DNA from 4 places in the Sphingopyxis macrogoltabida genome. Region 1 is predicted to be linked to each of the others. Evidence: predicted binding sites of a transcription regulator. Region 1 holds the regulator's gene; each other region holds the start of a gene.
The links. The regulator LexA, encoded in region 1, represses DNA repair genes until DNA is damaged. The targets are predictions, from matches to a motif close to GTTCCNCNCTTGTTCT.
Positions count from the first base shown of each region.

Region 2: a site for LexA is predicted at 1,925-1,940, ahead of radA (DNA repair protein RadA). Genes of this name have one in related genera too.
Region 3: a site for LexA is predicted at 4,163-4,178, ahead of AN936_RS00885 (ribonucleoside-diphosphate reductase subunit alpha). Genes of this name have one in related genera too.
Region 4: a site for LexA is predicted at 4,009-4,024, ahead of AN936_RS19205 (ImuA family protein). Genes of this name have one in related genera too.

Region 1 is NZ_CP012700.1:1,577,373-1,583,253, reverse strand. It holds gene trpD (anthranilate phosphoribosyltransferase) at 1-860, shown strand, start outside; gene trpC (indole-3-glycerol phosphate synthase TrpC) at 857-1,651, shown strand; gene moaC (cyclic pyranopterin monophosphate synthase MoaC) at 1,648-2,118, shown strand; gene AN936_RS07425 (molybdopterin molybdotransferase MoeA) at 2,115-3,305, shown strand; gene lexA (transcriptional repressor LexA) at 3,372-4,049, shown strand; gene AN936_RS07415 (ComEC/Rec2 family competence protein) at 4,003-5,881, opposite strand, start outside.
Region 2 is NZ_CP012700.1:3,392,735-3,398,615, reverse strand. It holds gene AN936_RS15810 (acetyl-CoA acetyltransferase) at 1-98, opposite strand, end outside; gene AN936_RS25785 (hypothetical protein) at 95-217, opposite strand; gene AN936_RS15805 (enoyl-CoA hydratase-related protein) at 219-1,013, opposite strand; gene fsa (fructose-6-phosphate aldolase) at 1,090-1,740, opposite strand; gene radA (DNA repair protein RadA) at 1,957-3,318, shown strand; gene AN936_RS15790 (CvpA family protein) at 3,329-3,889, shown strand; gene AN936_RS15785 (iron-sulfur cluster assembly scaffold protein) at 3,886-4,314, shown strand; gene AN936_RS15780 (cation:proton antiporter) at 4,317-5,881, shown strand, end outside.
Region 3 is NZ_CP012700.1:179,184-185,064, reverse strand. It holds gene AN936_RS00900 (M56 family metallopeptidase) at 1-451, opposite strand, end outside; gene AN936_RS00895 (BlaI/MecI/CopY family transcriptional regulator) at 451-828, opposite strand; gene AN936_RS00890 (EAL domain-containing protein) at 1,190-3,481, shown strand; gene AN936_RS00885 (ribonucleoside-diphosphate reductase subunit alpha) at 4,220-5,881, shown strand, end outside.
Region 4 is NZ_CP012700.1:4,140,872-4,146,752, forward strand. It holds gene AN936_RS19195 (efflux RND transporter permease subunit) at 1-2,445, shown strand, start outside; gene AN936_RS19200 (efflux transporter outer membrane subunit) at 2,442-3,851, shown strand; gene AN936_RS19205 (ImuA family protein) at 4,029-4,814, shown strand; gene AN936_RS19210 (Y-family DNA polymerase) at 4,717-5,881, shown strand, end outside.

The sequences.
Region 1 (5,881 bases):
GCGAAACCATGGTCGAAATCGCCGCCGCCGCGCAGGCGATGCGCAACCGGCTGATCCCCGTCGCAGCGCCCGCCGGCGCGATCGACGTTTGCGGCACCGGCGGCGACGGCCATCATACGCTCAACGTCTCGACCGCCGTGTCGATTGTTGTTGCCGCATGCGAAGTTCCCGTCGCAAAGCACGGAAATCGGGCCGCTTCCTCGAAGTCCGGCGCCGCCGATACGCTGGAAGCGCTTGGCCTCGACATGGAGCGCGCCGACCGGCAGGCCGAGGCGCAACTCGCCGATCTCGGCATCTGTTTCCTCTTCGCCGGGACGCGTCACCCCGCAATGAAGCGCATCATGCCGATCCGCAAGGCGATCGGGCGGCGGACGATCTTCAACCTCATGGGTCCGCTCGCCAACCCCGCGCGCGTCACGCGCCAGCTCATCGGCATCGCCCGTCCCGCCTATGTTCCCGTCTATGCCGAGGCGCTGCACCGGCTCGGCACCGACCATTCGCGCGTCATTTCGGGCGACGAGGGGCTCGACGAGCTATCGCTGGCGGGGGGCAACGAGGTCGCGGTGATCACGCCCGAGGGTGTCCGGATGCAACGCAGCGAGGCGGCCGATGCCGGTCTTCCGCCGCGATCGCTCGACGAGATTCGCGGCGGCGACGCGGCCTATAACGCGAAGGCGCTGCGCGCCCTGCTGCAAGGCGAATCCGGCGCCTATCGCGACGCCGTACTCTATAACGCCGCCGAAGCGCTTGTCGTCGCCGGCGCCGCCGACACGTTGCTCGAAGGTGTCGAGGAGGCTGCCGAGTCGATCGACAAGGGCCTTGCCAACGCGCTGCTCAATTGCTGGATCGCCTATAAATGAACAAGCTCACCCAGATACTTGCCACCAAGGCCGAAGAGGTCGCCGCGCGCCGCGCGGTGCGCTCCCTCGCCGATCTCGATGCGATCGACGCGGGTCCCGTCCGCGGTTTTGCCGCCGCGCTGCAGGCGAAAATCGACGCCGGCGGCTTTGGCCTGATCGCTGAAATCAAGAAAGCCTCGCCATCCAAAGGACTGATCCGGGAGGATTTTAATCCGGCGGATCATGCGCGCCAATATGGGGCCGGGGGCGCTGCCTGTCTGTCGGTGCTGACCGATGCGCCCTATTTTCAGGGGCACGAGGATTATCTGGTCGCCGCGCGCGCCGCCTGTACTCTGCCCGCGCTGCGCAAGGATTTCATGATCGATCCCTGGCAGGTCGCCGAGGCACGCGCGATCGGCGCCGATGCGATCCTGATTATCGTCGCCGCACTCAATGATGGCGTCATGCAGGACATCGAGGCGGCAGCGGTCGAGCGCGGCATGGACGTGCTCGTCGAAGTCCATGACGAAGCCGAACTCGAGCGTGCTTTGGGCAGGCTGACGTCGCGGCTGATCGGCGTCAACAACCGCGACCTCCGCACCTTCGAAACCGACCTCGGCGTCACCGAACGCCTTGCGAAACTGGTCCCGCCGGACACCTTGCTCGTCGGTGAAAGCGGCATCGCCAGCCATGCCGATTGCGAACGGCTGGCCGCCAGCGGCGCCAGGAGCTTCCTCGTCGGCGAAAGCCTGATGCGCCAGCCCGACGTCACGGCAGCAACGAAAGCGCTGCTCACCGGAGTGGCGGCATGACCCGCCCGACGCATCTCGACGAAAAGGGTGCGGCGCATATGGTCGATGTCGGCGGCAAGGCGGCAACCGGACGCCGCGCGGTGGCAGGCGGGCGTATCGCCATGTCGGCGGAGGCGCTCGATGCCATCCGCAGCGGCAACGCGCCGAAAGGCGACGTGCTGTCGACCGCGCGCATCGCCGGCATCATGGCGGCGAAACGCACCGCCGACCTCATCCCGCTTTGCCACCCGATCGCGCTGACACAGGTCAGCGTCGAATTCGAATGGGAGGAAGACGGCATTTCGGTGCGCGCGGTCGCGGCGACGACCGGGCCGACGGGGGTCGAGATGGAGGCGCTCACCGCCGCATCGGTGGCGCTGCTGACCCTTTACGACATGGCCAAGGCGCTCGACCGCGCGATGACCCTCGGCGACATCCGCCTGCTCGAAAAGAGCGGTGGCCGCTCGGGCGACTGGCGCGCCGGATGAGCGGCTTGCTGCCGGTCGAGGAAGCGCAGGCGCGCCTGCTCGCGCTCCGCACCCCCTTGGCGGCAGAAAATATCGCGGTTTCCGCGTCGCTTGGACGCTATCTTTCGCAAGATGTCTTCGCATCGCGCGACCAGCCTGCGGCGGCGCTGTCGGCGATGGACGGCTATGCGATCCGTTTTGCCGACATGCCGGGACCGTGGACAATTACCGGCGAAATCGCTGCCGGCGCTGCCCCGGACCGGACCGTCGGCCCCGGCGAGGCGATGCGAATCTTCACCGGCGCCATGCTTCCGGGCGGTGCCGACACGGTGATCCTCCAGGAAGATGTTGCGGCAGCGGGCGTGGCACTGGCGCTAACCGGCGACGGCCCCGGCGCGCGGGGGCGCCATATCCGCGAACGCGCCGGCGATTTCGCCGCCGGCACGCGCCTGCTCGCCCCCGGAACGCGTATGGGCGCCGGCGCAATCGCCGCCGCGATCATGGGCGGCGCGGGCGAGGTTCGCGTCGGATCGCGGCCGCGCGTCGCGATCCTGACCACTGGTGACGAGCTTGTCGCGCCGGGCCGCACGCTCGCGCCGGGCCAGATCCCGAACAGCAACGGCGCGATGCTCGCGGCGATGCTCGCCGCCGTTCCCGCCGACGTCGCCCTGCCGCTCCATATGCGCGACGACCGAATGTCGATTGCCAGTGCAATCAAGGAGTTGGCGCGACACCATGACGTCATCGTCACCGTCGGCGGCGCATCCGTGGGCGACCATGACCATGTTCGCGGCGCCCTCGACGACGCCGGCGGCCGGCTCGATTTCTGGAAGATCGCGATGCGGCCGGGCAAACCGCTGATCGCCGGTGCGATAGGCGAGGCGCTGCTGCTCGGGCTGCCCGGCAACCCCGGCTCGGCCTTCGTCACCGCGACGCTCTTCCTGCTGCCGTTGATCCGCCATCTTGCAGGCGCAGCAAATCCGCTCCCCGCAATCCGCCAGGCACCGCTCGACGCAGCGCTTGCCGCCGGTGGGGCGCGCCGGGATTATCTGCGCGCACGGGTCGACGGCGGCGCTCTCCATATGTTCGACAGCCAGGACAGCGGCCAGACTGTCCCGCTGATCGAGGCCGACGCGTTGCTGATCCGCGAAATCGGTGCGCCCCCGCGCGCGGCGGGCGCGATCGCCGATTATATCGCCATCGCTTGACAAGTTCCGGTATGTTCCACTATCGTTCTCATTATGTCCGGTTCTGGTCCTGACGGAGAATGATCGATGTTGACCGCCAAGCAGCATGAACTGCTTCACTTCATCCAGCAAAAGCTCGACGCGAGCGGCATTTCGCCGTCGTTCGAGGAGATGAAGGAGGCGCTGGGACTGAAATCCAAGTCGGGCATCCACCGACTGATCAGCGCCCTCGAGGAACGCGGCTTCCTGCGCCGCCTTCCCAACCGGGCCCGCGCCCTCGAAGTGGTAAAGCTGCCTGAAACGGCAAAGGCGGCGCCGACGCGTGAAAATGTCGTGCCGTTGCGCAAGAGCCCGCCGGCGATGCGGCTGATCGCCGCGAACGACATCATCGAGGTGCCGCTGCATGGCAAGATCGCCGCAGGCGTGCCGATCGAGGCGTTCGAGGATCACAATAATCTAGCGGTTCCCGCCGCGCTGCTCGGCGCGGGCGAACATTATGCGCTCGAGGTTTCGGGCGATTCCATGGTGGAAGCCGGAATTTTCGACGGCGACTATGCGCTGATCCAGAAGGCGAGCACCGCACGCGAGGGCGATATCGTCGTCGCGCTCGTCGACGGGCAGGATGCGACGCTCAAATATTTCCGCCGCGAAGGCCAGATGATCCGGCTCGATCCGGCGAACAGCGCCTATGAGCCGCAACGTTACCCCGCCGAGCGGGTCATCGTGCAAGGACGCCTGTCGGGACTGCTTCGTCGTTACCACTGACCTGCCGGGGCCGGCGCCACGGATGTGCGTCACCGGCATTCAGGCTGGTGATCGCGCGTGGCTCCTCGCCTAGGTAGAGTGCCAGCCCGCCGGTTTCGGCGAGGCTGTCACGGTCGATCGTAAGCCAGCGTGCGACACATTCGCGCGGCAACCAGCGATCACTGATGACCACATCGGCGGCAGCGCAGGCCTCAGCCATGTCGGCGCCGTCGATCCGGTCGCGGCCGCGCGAGGCAAGGATGACACGTCCCGTATCGCCTTCCCCTTGCCGCCAGCGGCAGAAATCGCGGTTGCACGTCACATGCTCCAAGTCAGCGAGGGCGACCAGCGGCGTATCGATTCCCGCCGCTTCGGACAGCGAATCGCGGATGAAATCGCCCGCACGATCGCGCAGCAGGGCATAGCTACCGCCGGGTACCGCCACCGCGATATGGCGCCCGTCGCCGGTCACCAAGATGTCGGGCCGCGGCTGCACGAGCAGCGCAGCGACGCCGATGACAAGCGGCACGAGTCCAGCCAGCCGCCACGACGTCCGCCACAGGAGCAGCCATAACCCGCCGAAAACGACGAGCGCGAAGCCCCATGGCGGAAAGGACGGCAAGGTCGCGACCGCGCCCGGCGCATCGGCGACGCCGTGCGCGAGCAGGATCAGCAGCGCGAGCGCCTTTTCGGCGACCCACCAGAAGGGCGCGCCGAGCCCGACGCTGTCGAACAGCAACGCCAGCGCTTCGGCGGGCATGATGACGAAGGTCGTGAGCGGGATCGCGACGACATTGGCGAGCGCGCCGTAAAGCCCCGCCTTGTGAAAATGGAACAAGGCGATGGGCGCCAGTGCGATTTCGACAACAAAACCGGTAATCAGCAGCCCGGCAACACCGCGGCCGGCGTGGACGATCCAGCGTTCGTCGCGCCGTTCGAGGAAGCGGCGCATCCGCGGGCTTTCGTGTAGCGCGATGATCGCGGTGACCGCCGCAAAGCTGAGCTGGAAGCTTGGCCCCGCGAGCGCCTCGGGCCGCCAGACGAGCACGATCAGCGCCCCCGCCGCGACCAACCGCAATGTCAGCGCCTCGCGCCCCAGCAGGAACGCTGCGAGAACGAGCAGCGCCGCGACGCACGAGCGGATCGTCGGCACCTCGGCGCCGCTGAGCCATGTATAGCCAACCCCCGCTAGCGCCGCGCCCCCGGCTGCTGCCGTAAGCACGACGCCGCGCAGCGCCAGCCGCGGGCTCAGCGCGAGCAGCCGGATAAGCAGGAACATGGTGAAGCCGACGACTGCGGTCACATGCAGCCCGCTGATCGACAGCAGATGCGCGAGGCCGCTACGCCGCATTGCTTCCGAATCCGCCTCGCTGATCGCGCCCTGATCGCCGGTGACCAGCGCCGCAGCGATGCCGCCCGCCGATCCTTCGACCTGCTGCTGGATATGTCCGCTAAGCCGCATGCGCAGCGGCGGGGTGCTCTCGGCCGCCCCCGACGCGCGGGCGACGTCGCCGAGCACCGTCCCCACCGCACCGATCCCGTCGAACCAGGCGCGCCGGGCGAAATCATATCCGCCCGGCAGGCTGGCAGGCGGCGGCGGCATCAGCCGTGCCCGCACCGCGACCAGCTCACCGCCCGCGAGTCCCGCTGCCTGTTCGCTGCGTAATGTCAGGCGGAGGCGCGGCGGCATATCGGCGCGATGTTGCGGCCGCGCGAGGATACGCACCTGTCCGCGCGCCGGCAGCGGCTCGACCCGTTCGACCCGCATCGAAAATTCGGTGGTGATCGGCTGCGCCAGCACCGGCGCCGCGACCCATGTCGCACGCACCCAGACGAGGAGCAGGCCCAGCGCC
Region 2 (5,881 bases), 1.8 Mb from region 1:
ATCAATCCTAGCGAATCGAGTCCCTGGTCGGGATCGTCGGGGCGGTCGTTGACCTGCCCGACGCCGATGATGACGGGAATGCGTTCGGGATCGGTCATTCAAAAATCTCCGTTCGTGTCGAGCGAAGTCGAGACACACCGAAAGCAAGCGCCAAGCCGATGGGCATCTCGACTTCGCTCGATGCGAGCGGAAATTGGAGGGCGTCGGCGGTCATCATGTCAGCGCGCCTTCCACTCGGGCTTGCGCTTTTGCGCGAAGGCGAGCGGACCTTCGCGGGCGTCCTCGCTGCGCATCAGCACCGATCGTTCGCGCGTGTTGTGATCCCAATAGGGCGCGTCCGACGCGATGCGACCCGCCTCGATGCCGAGCGCGACGCGCTTCGAGGCCTGCACCGACAGCGGCGCGTTGGCCGCAATCTTTTCCGCGAGCGCAATTGCGGTCGGCATGAGCTCGGCAAGCGGCACGACATGGTTGACCAGCCCGAACTCGGCGGCGCGCGCGGCGGGGATCGGGTCGCCGGTCAGCATATATTCCATCGCCAGCTTGCGCGGCAGTTGCTGCGCGAGGCGGAAGGCGCCGCCCGCCGCGGCGAACAGCCCGACCTTGACCTCGGGCAGGCCGAATTGCGCATGATCGGCGGCGACGATGATGTCGCTCATCAGTGCGATCTCGCAGCCGCCGCCGAAGGCGAAGCCGTTGACCGCGGCGATGATCGGCTTCGAGATCGGATGCGCGACCATGCCCGCGAAACCCCACTCCTGCTGTGCCTTGTCGTCGGGCTGGAGGCTCTCGCCGCGCGACAGGGCGACAAGGTCGGCGCCGGCGCAGAAGCTCCTGTCGCCGGCGCCGGTGATCACGACGGCGCGAATCTCGGCGTCGTTTTCCGCATCTTCTAGCGCGGTGCCGATGCCGACATGGACTGCGGCATTGACCGCGTTGCGCGCCTCGGGGCGGTTGATCGTGACGATCAGGATGTGGCCGCGGCGTGTCGTGAGGATGGTGGTGTCGGTCATCGCGAATCTCTCCCTTTCGGGCGAGTATCGCGATGACTTGACGTTTACGTCAACTGCTAAGAGCGCGACGGGGCATTCAGATCGACTGGCCGGTCTTCGCCCAGTCGGCGAGGAAGCCCTCGATGCCCTTTTCGGTCAGGATATGCTTGAACAGCCCCTTGATCACCGACGGCGGCGCGGTCATCACGTCGGCGCCGATCTTGGCGGCTTCGAGTACATGGATGCCGTGGCGCACGCTCGCGACGAGGATTTCGGTGTCATAGGCATAATTGTCATAGATCAGCCGGATATCGGCGATGAGCTGCATGCCGTCGAAGCCATTGTCGTCGTGGCGGCCCACAAAAGGCGAGACGAAGGTCGCGCCAGCCTTGGCGGCGAGCAGCGCCTGCGCGGCGGAGAAGCAGAGCGTCACATTGACCATCGTGCCGTCGCTGGTCAGCGCCTTGCAGGTCTTCAGACCGTCGATCGTCAGCGGCACCTTGATGCAGACATTGTCGGCGATCTTGCGAAGGATTTCGGCCTCCTTCATCATCGTTTCATGGTCGAGCGCGACGACTTCGGCCGACACCGGGCCGGTCGTGAGCGCGCAGATTTCCTTCGTCACTTCCTTGAAGTCGCGCCCCGACTTGGCGATCAGCGACGGGTTGGTCGTGACCCCGTCGAGCAGGCCGGTCGCGGCGAGTTCCTTGATGTCGGCGATTTCGGCAGTGTCGGCGAAGAATTTCATGGCGCGGAGCTTTCTTGCGGGAAGGTGATTCGGTGTTGCTGATCCCCTAGAGCAACCCGCGCGCAAAATGAACCGCCGCCACTCCGCTTCGTCACCCCGGACTTGATCCGGGGTCCCGCTTGTCACCGCTGCTGAGCGGGACCCCGGATCAAGTCCGGGGTGACGGTGGTGGAAAAGGGGTGGCGTTCGTTGTTTGTTCTAGGTAAGCGCAACGTCATGGCCAAAGCGAAGCGTCAATATGTCTGCCAGAATTGCGGATCGGTTTCGTACCGGTGGCAGGGTCAGTGCGCCGACTGCGGCGAGTGGAACACGCTGGTCGAAGAGGCCGGCGAAACGGCCTTTTCGGCGAAGCATGACCTGAGCCGCGGCGGGCGGACGCTCGCGCTCGAAACGCTCGATGCACAAAGCGTGATGCCCGAACGGATGCTGTGCGGAATCGCCGAATTCGACCGCGCGCTGGGCGGCGGCTTCGTCGCGGGTTCGGCGACGCTGATCGGCGGCGATCCTGGGATCGGCAAGTCGACGCTGCTCTTGCAGGCGGCAGGACGGCTCGCGAAGGCGGGCAAGTCGGTCGTCTATATCAGCGGCGAGGAAGCGGCGGCGCAGGTGCGGCTGCGCGCCCAGCGGCTGGGGCTCGGCGATGCGCCGGTCGCGCTGGCGAGCGCGACCTCGGTGCGCGACATCCTTGCGACGCTCGACAGCCGCACCGCCGATTTCGTCGTCATCGATTCGATCCAGACGATGCACAGCGACCTGATCGACAGCGCACCGGGGACGGTGAGCCAGGTCCGCGCGAGCGCGCAGGAACTGATCCGCTATGCCAAGGACGGCGGCGCGGCGATCGTGCTCGTCGGCCATGTTACCAAGGACGGGACGATCGCCGGCCCGCGCGTGCTCGAACATATGGTCGACACCGTGCTGGCGTTCGAGGGCGAGCGCAGCCACCAGTATCGCATCCTGCGCGCGGTCAAGAACCGCTTCGGCGGCACCGACGAGATCGGCGTCTTCGCGATGGGCGAGGAAGGGTTGGGCGAAGTCGCCAACCCGTCGAGCCTGTTCCTGACCGACCGCAGCCGCGACGTGCCGGGGTCGGTGGTCTTCCCGGCGCTCGAAGGGACGCGCCCGGTGCTCGTCGAGGTGCAGGCGCTGACGGTGCGGCTGGCGAGCGGCGCGACGCCGCGCCGCGCCGTCGTTGGCTGGGACAGCGGACGCCTCGCGATGGTGCTCGCGGTGCTGGAGGCGCGCTGCGGGCTGCAGATGGGGGCCGCCGAAGTCTATCTCAACATCGCGGGCGGCTACCGGCTCACCGATCCGGCCGCCGACCTTGCGGTCGCCGCCGCGCTCATCTCGGCGTTCAGCGAGCGGCCGGTGCCCGCCGACGCGATCGTCTTTGGCGAGCTGTCGCTGTCGGGCGAGGTGCGGCAGGTCGCGCACGACGGGCTGCGGCTCCGCGAGGCCGTAAAGCTCGGCTTTGCGCGCGGCTGGGGCCCGAAAGGGATGAGAGGCGTCGGCGGAATTTCGGTCACCGGTTTCGGCCGCCTCGGCGAACTCGTTGACCTGATGCTCGGGCGCGACTAGCGACCGGCGAATGGGAAGTCTGACGGCTCTGGATATCCTCGTGCTGACGCTGGTCGGCGGCGGCGCGGTGCTCGGTTTCATGCGCGGGCTGGTACAGGAGGTGACGACCCTCCTGGCCTGGGTGCTGGCGATTCTGGCGGTGCGTTTTTTCCACCCGCTGGCCACCGATCTGCTGTCGGGCTGGATCGAAGCGCCCGGCGGCGCGGCGATGCTTGCTTTCGTGGTGCTGTTCGGCGGCGTCTTCGCGCTGGCCAAATGGGGATCGCGCGCGATGGGGCAACGCAGCCGCGCGTCGCTCGTCGGCGGTTTCGACCGCGGGCTTGGCGCCGGTTTCGGGGCGGTGAAGGGGCTGATCGTCGCGACGCTGCTCTTCATGGTGGTGACCCTGCTTTACGACATCGGCTACGGCAATGCGCAGCGGCCGGCGTGGATGGCTGACAGCCGCACCTATCCGGCGCTCAACGCGACGAGCGCCGCGATGAGCAAGGTGATCGCCGAACGCCGCGCCGCAGCGCGCGAGGACAGCGCGGCGACGGCAAAACAGGACGCGGCCGAAGCGGCAAAGCCATGAGCGCGCCGCTTTACAATCGCGACATATTGGCGCTGGCGGTCGCGACCGCCGAATATCTGCCCAATCCCGCCGCGCGCCACCATGCCAGCGCCCGCGCGCCACTGTGCGGCAGCCGGATCCTCCTCGATCTCGACACGGGCGACGATGGACGCGTGACCGGGGTCGGCATGCATGTCGAGGCCTGCGCGCTCGGGCAGGCGTCGGCGACATTGCTCGCGCGGCATGCGCCGGGACGCGGCATCGCCGAGATTCGCGCCGTGCGCGACGCCATCGCGGGCTGGTTCGCCGGCACCGGCACGTTGCCCGACTGGCCGGGGTTCGACCTGCTCGCTCCGGCGCGCGATTATCCGGCGCGCCACGGCGCGATACTGCTGCCGTTCGACGCCGCGATCGCGGCGCTCGAGGAACAGGCGGCGCGGGCGTGACGATGCTGGCGCTCGCCGCGGCCGCGACCGAGGTTGCTGCGGAGAAGGCGACCGACGCGGCGTTGGTCGAAGGCGCGATACTGCTCGGCGTCGCGACTTTGTTCGTGCTGATCTTTCGCCGCCTCGGGCTCGGCGCGGTGCTCGGCTATCTGATCGCCGGCGCGCTTGTCGGGCCGCACGGGCTGGGTCTCGTCGGCGGCGGCGAATCGAAACTCGCCTTTGCCGAACTCGGCATCGCCTTCCTGCTCTTCCTCGTCGGGCTGGAACTGCATCCGCGGCGCCTGTGGAATCTGCGGCGCGCGATTTTCGGGCTCGGGCTGGTGCAGGTCGTGGCGACCGGGCTGATTCTTACGGCGCTGATCTTCCTCACCCTCGGCTTCAGCTGGCAGGCGGCGCTGGCGCTTGGCTTGCCGCTGGCGCTGTCATCGACCGCACAGGTGCTTCCCAGCCTCAAAAGTTCGGGGCGGATCAATTCGCCCTTTGGCGAAAAGGCCTTCTCAATCCTGCTGTTCCAGGATCTGGCGATCGTACCGATGATCACCATCGTCGCGGCACTGTCGCGGGCGCCCGCCGATCCGTCGGCCCCGCCGGGCGGGACGATGGCGCTCTACACCGTGCTGGCAATCGCGGGGCTGGTGCTGGCGGGGCGGTTCGTCCTGAACCCGTTGCTTCGCGTCGTCGGGCGTTATGGCGAGCGCGAGCTATTCGTCGTCGTCGGGCTGCTCGCGATCCTCGCCAGCGCCGCGCTGATGCACAGCCTTCACCTGTCGACCGCACTCGGCGCGTTCGTCGCCGGGGTGATGCTCGCCGATTCGCCGTACCGGCACGAAATCGAATCGGACGTCGAGCCGTTCCGCCTGATCCTGCTCGGCCTGTTTTTCCTCGCGGTCGGCATGGTGCTCGACATCGACGCGGTGATGGCGCGGCCGTTGCTCGTCGTCGGGCTGGCGCTGGGACTCGTGGCGGTCAAGGTCAGCCTGCTCACCGTCATCGTGCGGCTGTTCGGCAAGAGCTGGAAGACCGCGCTGGGGCTCGGCCTGCTGCTCAGCCAGGGCGGCGAATTCGGTTTCCTGCTGTTTACCCAGGCGGCCGACGCGTTGCTGATCGAGCCCGCGGCGGCGAGCCTGTTCAGCGCGGTGGTGACGCTGTCGATGGTGACGACGCCCTTCCTGATGCTGTTTGCGCGCAACCTCGAATTCTCGCCCGACCGCGATGGGGAGATGCCCGAGGGGCCCGACAAGGCGCCGCGCGGGTCGGCGATCGTCATCGGTTACGGGCGGTTCGGGCAGATCGTCGCGCAGATGCTCAACGGCGTCGCCTGCTCGGTGACGCTGATCGACAAGAAGCCGAGCCAGATAGAGCTGTCGAGCCGCTTCGACACCAAGGTCTATTTCGGCGACGGGCTGCGCGTCGACCTGCTCCGCCGCGCGGGAGCCGACGAAGCGCGGCTGATCATCTTTTGCATCGACGATGCGTCCGTCGACGCGGCGGCGCTCAAGCCCGTCGTCGACGCCTTTCCACAGGCGAGAGTGCTGACGCGGGTGTTCGACCGCCGCCAGTTGATGGC
Region 3 (5,881 bases), 1.4 Mb from region 1:
CGAGCACGTCGGCGCGGCCGCGCATCGCGAACAGGCGCAGCACCGCGATTCCCATCAGCCCGGCCAGCAGCGCTAGCGGCAGGACATAAACCCAGGGCGCGAGATCGGCGAATGAGGGCAATGTGATCGACGGCGATCCGGACGAATCCGCCACGACAGGGACTGAAGCCGTGGCGGAAGAGGCCGGATCGACCGCCGATCCCCCCGTTATCTTTGTGGCTGCGGCGGCAGGCGCCGGATCTGCGATCGCCCAGTCCGCGGGAAGCGGCTGCCACTGCGGCAGCAGCAACGTCGCCAGCGGCAGCGCGAGCAACGCGGCAAGCCCGGCGTGCGCGATCAGCGAACGCTCGCCCGCCGACCGCGACCGCACGAGGCGCAGCAGAAGCAGCGTCAATCCGGCGACGAGCGCCGATTTCCAGGCGAGTCCGATCAGGGTTGCTGCGGTGATCATCACTTTGCCCTCCCTTCGCGCGCGCCGGCGATCAGCTTTTCCAGTTCGTCGAGTTCGGATGCGCTCATCTCGTCCTGCATGCCGAGCAGCGCCGCCGCGGCGCTGGTCGCCGATCCGTTGAAAAAGACCCGCACCACCTGGCTCAGCGCCGATTTGCGCGCCGTCTTGTCCGATACGCTCGGCGCATAGACGAAACCGCGTTCCGACTGTTCGCGCGCCACGAAGCCTTTGGCCTCGAGCCGTTTCAGCATCGCGCGGATCGCCGAACCCGACAGCGCGTCGGACAGCGCCTCGCCGATCTCGATCACCGTCGAGGCACCACGCTCGTACAGGACATCGACAATCTCGCGTTCCCGCGGCGGCAAACTGGACAACATGCGAATCACCTCATGCGCTACATTTGTAGCGTGCTACATTTGTAGCGCATGCTTGGCAAGGGGTTTTATCAAGATAATACACCAATGCGGATGGACGGTCGTTTTTGGGGTGGAGAGCGGCCGTTGCCCCATCCACCCTCGTCATCCCGGACTTGATCCGGGATCCACGGCGGCGCGGAAGTCATGGACCCCCGATCAAGTCCGGGGTGACGAAAATAGGCAGGACATAAAGCGGCCGAAAACCGCTATTCCGGCATATATTCACACCCGCCCCGCCCCGCTCACCGCAATGTTTCGTTCATGATTAACGCAATGATAACCATCACCGACTAGGCACGTCCGGTAATCGCTGGAGACGTGCGTGTTCAAGCTGGGCAACAAGATGATCGTCAGCTGGCGAACCTTCGGGCTGTCGTTGCTGCTCAGCGTCATCGTCGGTGTTACCGGCGTGGCGCTACCGATCGATCGCGTCGTCGAAAGCGCACTCGGCAGCATCGCCTGGCGGCCGGTTTCCGGCGAAACCGTCGTGGTCGCGGTCGACGACAAGACGCTCGCGGCGGTCGACGATCAGGATTTCACCGCCGCCAACCACGCCCAGTTGATCCGCGCCATCGACAAGGCGGGCGTCCACCGCCTGTTCGTCGACTTTTCCTACGAGCGCCGGGTCAGGGACCCGGCCTTCGGCGAAATGGCGGCCGCGGTGAAGGCGATGGACGACCGCATCATACTCGCGGTTCCGTCGGCGAATTTCGGCGGCACCGAAGCCGAGGGCGCCGTGTGGCCCGACGCCCGCCTCGGCAACCGCGCACAGAAAGCGTTCATCGGCTGGGAGTACGGGTTCTGGCAGGTCTGGAAGGTCCCGATGGCTGTGCGTGCCGACGGCCGGGTGCTGCCCAGCTTCGCCGCCGTCATGGCAGGCCACCCCCGCGAACAGCCCCGGCAATTCGCCATCGATTATTCCTACGACACCGAAACGGTGACCCGCTACAGCGCGATCGACGTCATCTCGGGCAAGGTCGGGGCCGCGCAATTGCACGGCAAGGATGTCATTTTCGCGCCCGCCTCGACGGCGTCGCCCGACCAGCATTATCTGCCGGGTCACAACAAGATTCCCGGCGCCTATATCCACCTGATCGCGGGCGAGACGCTCAAGCGCGGGATGCCCGTCGATATCGGCTGGCTCCCGCCGCTGCTCGCGGCCGCCATCATCCTGCTCGCCGCCCTGATGTTCGATCGCGGCCGCTGGTACAGCCGCGCCGCGCTCGGCGTGGTCGGCGTGACCGCGGCCGCGAAAATCTTCCTGACCGTGTCGCTGGTCTCGGTCGAGATCGGCGCTGCGGCCTTTTTCATCGCCGCGCTCGGCGCCAACGTCTCGCGCAAGCGCCGCCATTTCTCGGCCCAGCGCGAAAACCCCGTATCGGGCCTGCCCAATTTCGAGGCGCTGCGCACCCAACAGCCGTTCGGCAGCGCAACGATCATCGCCGCGAAGCTCGTCAATTTCGAGGATCTCGCCGCCTTCCTCCCCGGCGAGGGCAGCCAGCAGATGGTCGACCAGGTCGCACGCCGCCTGACGCTGGCCTGCCACGGCACGCAGCTCCATCACGATCTCGACGGCACCTTCGCCTGGCTGGTTCCCTATTATCAGCACAGCCAGATCGAGGGACATCTCGCCGGCCTCGCCGCATTGTTCAACGCGCCGCTGACGATTGGCGAACTGCGCGTCGACGTCGCGATCGCCTTCGGGGTCAATGACGAGTTCGAGGGCTCGAACGCGCAGCGGCTCGCCGCCGCGCTCGTCGCCGCCGAAAAATCGGTGCGCAGCCGCGCGCTGTGGACCAAATATTCGCCGCGTCAGAAGGAAGACGCCGGCTGGCAGCTCAGCTTTCACTCGCAGCTCGAGGACGCGCTCACCGGCGGCGACATCTGGGTCGCCTTCCAGCCGCAATATGAAATCGCCTCGGGCAAGCTCGTCGGGGTCGAGGCACTGGCGCGCTGGACGCACCCGACGCGCGGACCGATCCCGCCCGACGAGTTCATCGTCCAGGCCGAAAAGAGCCAGGACATCTACCGCCTCACCCTGTTCGTCATGGATCAGGCGATCCGCTCGACCGCGCAGCTCCATGCGCGCGGCTTCAAGATCCATATGTCGGTCAACCTCTCGGCGACGCTGCTCGACCACAGCGACCTCGTCGGCACGATCCGCGTCATGCTGACCGCGCACCATCTGTCGCCCGAATGGCTGACGATCGAGATCACCGAGACCGCGCAGATCGAAAACAGCCGCCAGGCGCGCCAGACGCTCGCCCAGCTTCGCCGCTCGGGCATCCGTCTGTCGATCGACGATTATGGCACCGGCCAGTCGAACCTCGAATATCTGACCGAGATCGAGGCCGACGAGATCAAGATCGACAAGCGCTTCGTGATGACAATGCGCGATTCGCAGCGCAACTTCGAAGTCGTCAAATCGACGATCGATCTCGCGCACCGTCTTGGTGCCATCGCCGTCGCCGAAGGCATCGAGGATCGCGAAACCATGACCCTGCTCGAAGGGCTCGGATGCGACGTTGGCCAAGGGTATCATCTTGGAAAGCCGCAGCTATTTTCCGAGCTTTCGGCCAATCTCTCGACCGCTCCCCACAGCCGCTCGGCATAACTGCCATTTTGGCACCATTTGTTAAGGTTAAGACTCGCTTTACCTTGTTTTTTAAGGTATACGTCGCGTTAACTGCCGTGGAATTGGCAGTGCCTACAGGAGATTTCAAATGGGTTGGTTTTGGAAATTTCTGGGCGGCGCCGGCTCCGGTAACGGTGGCGGTCAGGCCTAAAGGCCCCCAGGGTTAGACAAAGGGCTCCGGCATCGCCGGGGCCCTTTTTCTTTGCCCGCCAGCCCCTTTTTGCCCGCGGCTTGGTTAACCGCTCTTGCGTCCGCCGCCGGGCTTGCCCCAATATATGGTGTGTCGGCCAAGAGGTGCCGGCGAAGGGTCTGTATCGACCCGAAAAAATTCAGCCGCAGCGCGCTCCGGACACCGATCGGGCGCGGGGCCGCAGAAAGGCTGATCTTTTGCCTGCGGCCGGCCCGTCCCGCGCGACGAACTGAATCAAAATATCGACGAACCGAGTCCCTAATCTGTCATTTACCGTCTTGCATCGCCGCGCCGACGTGGCACTATAGGTGGTGGGTAACCAGCGGGGGCACCCCAAGAAATTGTATCAGGCTGTAAGTGGCGGATTTCCGTCGCCCATCCCATATGGGCACGGGAAAACCCTTCTTGCGCCCAAAAATATGTGCCCCGCGGGGCGGTTTAGATGCTAGGATCGGGGCTTCGTCCCGAGTCGAACAAGACAGGAACAAAGCGCCGCGCGGCGCTGGTCAAAAATGGGGGCGAACCAGATGGATTTTCGGGAAAGCGAACGGGTGGAGACGAGCGACGTGGCGACGGTGGAACTGACAAAGAATGACGCTCCGGCGGCACCCGAATCGAAGGGCGAATCGGCTCCCGAATCGCCTCCCGCCGCCAAGCTCAACGACAGCAGCGAGCCCAAGGTTCACGCGCGCCGGTTCGAAGTGACCACCGACAGCAGCCGCGACGCGCTGCTCACCGATTTCGGCAAGGAAACGCTGCAGGACCGCTACCTCCTGCCCGGCGAATCATACCAGGATCTCTTCGCGCGCGTCGCGTCGGCCTATGCCGACGATCAGGATCATGCCCAGCGCCTCTACGACTATATCTCGAAGCTGTGGTTCATGCCCGCCACCCCCGTTCTCTCGAACGGCGGCACCGGCCGCGGCCTGCCGATCAGCTGTTACCTGAATTCGGTCGACGACAGCCTCGAGGGCATCGTCGGCACCTGGAACGAGAATGTCTGGCTCGCCAGCCGCGGCGGCGGCATCGGCACCTACTGGGGCGCGGTGCGCGGCATCGGCGAACCCGTCGGCCTCAACGGCAAGACCAGCGGCATCATCCCCTTCGTCCGCGTCATGGACAGCCTGACCCTCGCGATCTCGCAGGGCTCGCTCCGCCGCGGTTCGGCCGCCTGCTACCTCGACATCTCGCACCCCGAGATCGAGGAGTTTCTCGAGGTTCGCAAGCCGTCGGGCGACTTCAACCGCAAGGCGCTCAATCTCCACCACGGCGTGCTGATCACCGACGAATTCATGGAGGCCGTCCGCGACGGCGCCGAATTCAACCTCCGCAGCCCCAAGGACCAGAGCGTCCGCGGCACCGTCGATGCGCGCTCGCTGTTCCAGAAGCTCGTCGAAACGCGCCTCGCGACCGGCGAGCCCTACATCATCTTCATCGATCAGGTGAACCGCATGATGCCCAAGCATCATCGCGACTTGGGACTCAAGGTCACCACCTCGAACCTCTGCTCGGAAATCACCCTGCCGACCGGCCGCGACCATCTCGGCAACGATCGCACCGCGGTCTGCTGCCTCTCGTCCTTGAACCTCGAAACCTGGGACGAATGGAACGGCGACAAGCGCTTTATCGAGGATGTCATGCGCATGCTCGACAATGTCCTCCAGGACTATATCGACCGCGCCCCGCCCGAAATGGCGCGCGCCAAATATAGCGCCAGCCGCGAACGTTCGGTCGGCCTCGGCGTCATGGGCTTCCACAGCTTCCTCCAGGCGCGCGGCCTGCCGTTCGAGGGCGCGATGGCGAAATCGTCGAACCTCCGCGTCTTCAAGCATATCCGCGCGCAAGTCGATCAGGCGTCGATGCTGCTCGCCAACGAGCGCGGCCCCTGCCCCGACGCCGCCGATCAGGGCGTGATGGAGCGTTTCAGCTGCAAGATGGCGATCGCGCCGACCGCGTCGATCAGCATCATCTGCGGCGGCACCAGCGCGTGCATCGAGCCGATCCCGGCGAACATCTACACGCACAAGACGCTGTCGGGCAGCTTCTCGATCCGCAACCCGCATTTGGAAGCCCTCCTCGTCGACAAGGCGAAGAACAGCGACAATGTGTGGAACTCGATCCTCGAAAAGGGCGGCAGCGTCCAGCACCTCGACTTCCTGACGCAGGACGAGAAGGACTGCTACAAGACC
Region 4 (5,881 bases), 2.2 Mb from region 1:
TCGAGCGTGCGCATCAAGGATATCGCGCGGGTCGAGGTCGGCGCCGAAAGCTATGCCGTCATCAGCCGCATCAACGGCCATCCCGGCGCGGGCATGTCGATCTCGCTGTCGCCGGGGTCCGACGCGCTCGAAACCGCCGACCGGGTCAAGACACGGATGGCGGAACTCGCCGCCGACTTCCCCGACGGCGTGACCTACAGCTATGCCAACGATGCGACCGCCTTCATCAAGCTGTCGGTGAGCGAGGTGCAGAAATCGCTGTTCGAGGCGATCCTGCTCGTCATCCTCGTCATGTTCGTTTTTCTGCAAAGCTGGCGCGCGGTGCTGATCCCGGCAATCGCGGTGCCGGTGGTGCTGCTCGGCACCTTCGGCATTTTCTATATGGCGGGGTTCAGCATCAACACGATGACGCTGTTCGGGCTGACGCTCGCGATCGGCCTGCTCGTCGACGATGCGATCGTCGTCGTCGAGAATGTCGAGCGATTGATGGAAGAGAATCCCGGCATGTCGGCGCGCGAAGCGACGATCCAGTCGATGCAGGAATTGCAGGTCGCGCTAATCGCGATCGCGCTCGTGCTGTCGGCGGTGTTCATGCCGATGGCCTTTTTCGGCGGCTCGACCGGCGTCATCTATCGGCAATTCTCGATCACCATCGTCTCGGCGATGGCGCTGTCGGTGCTCGTCGCGCTGATCCTCAGCCCCGCGCTGACGTCGAGCCTGCTCAAGCCCAAGACGCATGGCGAGACGGCGGAGACACACCGCTTTCCGCGCCTGCACGCGCTTGGCGAACGGCTGAAGAACGGCTTCAACACCCGTTTCGACCGCACCGTGAACCGCTATGTCGGCAGTGTCGGCGCGGTGGTCGACCGCAAATGGCTCTTCCTCGGCATCTATGCCGTCATCCTCGTCCTGCTCGCGGTGCTGTTCCTGCGCCTGCCGAGCGGCTTCCTGCCCAACGAGGATCAGGGCCGCGTCCAGGTCCAGTTCCGTCTGCCCGCCGGCGCCACCCAGGAGCGCACGCTCGAAGTGCGCAATGCGGTCGAGGATTATTTCCTGACCCACGAAAAGGCGAACACCGGCGCACTGTTCCTGATCGCCGGCGGCGGCGGCGGGGCCGCGGCAGGCCAGAACACCGGGCAAGGCTATGTCAATCTTGTCGACTGGGACGACCGGCCGGGCGACGAGAACACCGCCGATGCGATCACCGAGCGCGCGCGCAAGGCCTTGAGCGGGCTGCGCGACGCACAGGTCTTCGCGCTCGTCCCCGGCGCGGTCCGCGGGCTCGGCGACACGTCGGGTTTCACGATGCAGTTCCAGAATCGCGGCGGGCTCAGCCGCGAACAATTCTCCGCCGCGCGCGACCGGCTGCTCGCGATGGCGAACGCCAATCCCAAGCTGACCTCGGTGCGCCTCAGCGACCTTCCCGACGTTGCGACGCTCAAGGTCGATATCGATACCCAGCGGCTGACCGCCTACGGGCTGACCAACAGCGACGTGAACAACACCCTCGCGACCGCCTGGGGTGGCCGCTACGTCAATGATTTCATCGACAAGGGCCGCGTCAAACGCGTCTATGTCCAGGGCGACGCCCCTTATCGCGCCAAGCCCGAAGACCTCGGCCAATGGTATGTCCGCTCGGCCGACGGCGAGATGTCGCCCTTCTCGGCCTTTTCGCGGATCGGCTGGGCGACCACGCCCGCGACCACGTCGCGCTTCCAGGGCGTTTCGGCGTTCGAGATTTCGGGCCAGCCTTCCGCGGGGGTCAGCTCGGGCGAGGCAATGGACGAAATGGAAGCGATGGCGGCGCAGATTCCCGGAACCAGCGTCGCCTGGTCGGGGTCCTCCTATCAGGAGCGGCTGTCGTCGGGACAGGCCCCCTTCCTTTATGCGATTTCGCTGCTCGTCGTCTTCCTCTGCCTCGCGGCGCTCTATGAAAGCTGGTCGATCCCGCTCGCGGTGATCCTGATCGTCCCGCTCGGGCTTATCGGCGCGGTGTTCGCGGTGACGCTGCGCGGGCTGGAGAACGACGTCTATCTCCAGATCGGGCTGCTCACGACGATGGGGCTCGCGGCGAAGAATGCGATCCTGATGATCGAGTTCGCCGAGCAGGAGGAACGCAAGGGCAAGCGCGTGATCGAGGCGGCGATCGAGGCGGCGCGCATCCGCCTGCGCCCGATCCTGATGACCAGCTTCGCCTTCATCTTCGGCGTGCTGCCGCTGGCGATCGCGACCGGCGCGGGCGCGAACAGCCGCGTCGCGATCGGCACCGCGGTGATCGGCGGCATGCTGACCGCCGCCTTCCTCGCCATCTTCTTCATTCCGCTCTTCTTCGTCCTCGTCAGAAGGGGCGTCCGCGACGGCCTCGCCGCGCTGCGCCGCCGCTTCGGCAAGGACAAGGATGGGGACAAGGACACGGGTTCCGGCGGGGCGGAGGTTCCGGCATGACGGCCCTCCGCCCCCTCCTGCTCGCGGGGACGCTGGCGCTGGCGGGCTGCTCGCTCGCGCCGAAGACGGTGCTGCCCGCGCCGCCGGTGCCACAGAGCTGGCCGGTCGGCGACGCCTATCTGCTGCAGAGCGAAGCGGCGCTGCCGATCCTTTCCTATCGCAGCGTCTTCACCGACCCGCGGTTGCAGGCGCTCGCCGAACAGGCGCTCGCGAACAACCGCGACCTGCGCGTCGCCTATGCCAATGTCGCCACGGCGCGCGCGCAGGCGCGCGTCAGCCGCGCGGGACAGTTCCCCGAAATCGGGATCAGCGCCGGCGCCGGCTATGCGGATAGCGGAAGTAATAGCGCAGGGAATGGCGGCGGCGGCGATTTCTCGCTGCGCGGCGGCATCACCGCGTTCGAACTCGACCTGTTCGGCCGCCTCGCCAATGCCGCTGAAGCCGATCGCAACAGCGCGCTCGCGACCGAAGCCGCATCGCGGACCGTCCGCATCGCGCTGATCTCTGACCTTGCGCAGGCGTGGGCGACCTATGGCGCCGACCGCGACCTGCTGGCGATCGCACAGGACACCGCAACCAATGCGCGCGAGAATGTCCGGTTGACCAAAGCGCGGCTCGACGGCGGCGTCGCGCCGCGCACCGACCTCAGGCAGGCCGAACAGATTCTCGCGACCGCCGAAGATGCGATCGCGGCGCAGACGAGCGCGATCGCGCAGGACGAAAATCTGATCCGCCTGCTCGTCGGCGGCGATGTCGACCGCGCACTGCTGCCCGCCGGGCTCGCCGAGGTGACGCCGGCGATCGTATCGCTGCCCGCCGGGGTCAGCTCGCAGATTCTGCTGCGCCGGCCCGACGTGATCGAGGCCGAATATCGCCTCCGCGCCGCCAACGCCGACATCGGCGTCGCCCGGGCGCGGCTGTTCCCGACGATCTCGCTCACCGGCCTGCTCGGTTTCGCCAGCGACGCGCTCGGCAGCCTGTTCGACAGCGGTTCGTTCGGCTGGTCGGCGGGCGGCGATGCCGCCGCGACGATCTTCGACGCCGGCGGCCGCCGCGCGGGGGTCGCGGTGACCGAAGCGCAGCGCGACGCCGCGCTCGCCGGCTATGAAGGCGCGATCCAGACTGCGTTCCGCGAAGTCGCCGACGCGCTTGCGGTGCAGGGCACGATATCCGAACGCGTCCGCGCCGCCGCCGCGAATACCGAAGCCGCCGCCGACACCGCGCGGCTGACCGACGCGCGCTACAAGGGCGGGGTCGACAGCTTCCTCGCCAGCCTCGATGCGCAGCGCAGCCTCTATACGGCGCGGCGAAGCGAGATCACGACGCAGCTCCTGCTCGTCAACACGCGAATCGCGCTGTTCCGCGCCCTCGGCGGCGACAGCGGTTCGGGAAACAGCACGCCCTGACGACCTTCATCGTCACCCCGGACTTGATCCGGGGTCCATGCTTCGGTCGTGAAATGGATGCCGGATCAAGCCTGTCCGGAGCATGTCGAAGGGTCCGGCATAACGATGAAGGTCGATACCGACTCATCTTGACAATCGCCCCCGCTCGCGCGCTAATAGAACATATCAGGAACAAACATGCGCGAGTCGTCTTCCCAACTCGCCGGGCTGCGCCGACGCGTCGCCCGGCTGGCCGCCAGCGGCCATGAAAACCGTCCGGCCGAAGGCTGGTTGGCCAGCGGCGATGCGCGCTTCGACGGCGCGCTCGGCGGCGGGCTCGCGATCGGACGGGTCCATGAATTTTTTGCCGCCGACGCGCTCGACGCGACGAGCGCGGCCGCTTTCGCGGCGCTCCTCGCCCTGCGCACCCCCGGCCCGGCGCCGCTCCTCTGGCTGCGCACCGCCGACGCCGGGCGCCGCACCGGGCATATCTATGCCCCCGGGATTGCCGAACTCGGCGGCGACCCCGACCGGCTGCTCCTCGTCGAGGCGGCCGACCCCAAGCTGCTGCTTGCCTGCGCCAACGATGCGATCCGCTGCGCGGGTTCGGCGGCGGTGATCGTCGAAAGCTGGGGCAAATTCCCCTTGCTCGACCTGACCGCGGGCCGCCGCCTCGCGCTCGGCGCGCGCGACGCGGGGACGACGCTGCTGATGCTGCGCCTGAACGCGATCCCCGCACCGAGTGTCGCCGAAACGCGCTGGAGCGTCGCCGCGGCGGCGTCGCACGCCCTCGCCGCCAATGCACCCGGCGCGCCCGCCTTCGACCTCGAACTGCTGCGCTGGCGCGGCGGCCCTGCGGGGACGCGCTGGCGACTGGACTGGAACCATGACGAACATAGTTTCGGGGACTCGCCGCTATCTGGCGCTCTTCTTCCCCTTCCTGCCCGCCGAGCGATGGCTGCGCACGGCACCGCGGCCGCCTGAGGCCCCGCTCGTCTTCGCCGAGAAGCAGCGCGGCGCGATGCGTCTCGCGAGCGTCGATGCGGCGGCGCTGGCGGCCGGGCTGCGTCCCGGCATGCCGCTCGCCGACGCACGCGCGCAGGTCGGCGAACTCGCGGTCCTCGCGCACGATCCGTTGCTCGACCATGCATGGCTCGACCGGCTCGCGCAGGGGTGCGCGCGCTATACGCCGCTCGTCGCGCTCGACGCCCCCGACGGGCTGATCCTCGACATCGCGGGTGCCGCTCATCTCCATGACGGCGAAGCGGGGGTGATCGCCGATGTCGAAAACCGCCTCGCGCGGCTCGGTATGACGATGCGCCATGCGCTCGGCCCCACCGCCGACGCCGCGCGCGCACTCGCGCGTTATCAGGCGCGGCCCGCGCCCGACGAGGCGCAGGCGATCCGCCGCCTGCCCGTCGCTGCGCTCGAACTCGACGCCGAGGCGACGACCGCGCTCGTCCGCGCGGGGCTCAAGACGATCGGCGACCTCGCGAGCCGCCCGATGGCGAACCTTGCCGCGCGCTTCGGCGCCGAGGCCGCAATGGCGCTGCGCCGCCTGCTCGGCGATGCGCCGAGCCCGCTCGACCCGCGCGTCGCCCCGCCGCCGGTCGCCGCCGAACGCCGCTTCGCCGAGCCGCTGGGGAGCACCGCGCACGCCGCCAAAGTGCTGGCCGAACTCGCCGCCGAAGCGATGGAAGAGCTGGGCGAACGCGGCAAGGGCGGGCGTCATTTCCGCGCCACCTTCTTTCGCAGCGATGGCCTTGCGCGGACGATCGCGATCGAAACCGGCCACCCGACGCGCGACACCGGTCTCGTCATGCGCCTGTTCGCCGAACGGATGGACGGCCTCGCCGACCCGCTCGACCCCGGCTTCGGCTTCGACATGATCCGCCTCGCGGTGCCGCGGCTCGAGGCGCTCGGTGCGAGCCAGCTCAAGCTCGAAGGCGGAGCGGTGAAAGTCGCCGCCATCGACGAGCTTGCCGACCGGCTGGCGACGCGGCTCGGGCGCGGCCGGGTGCGGCGTCTTCGTCCGGCCGACACCCATATCC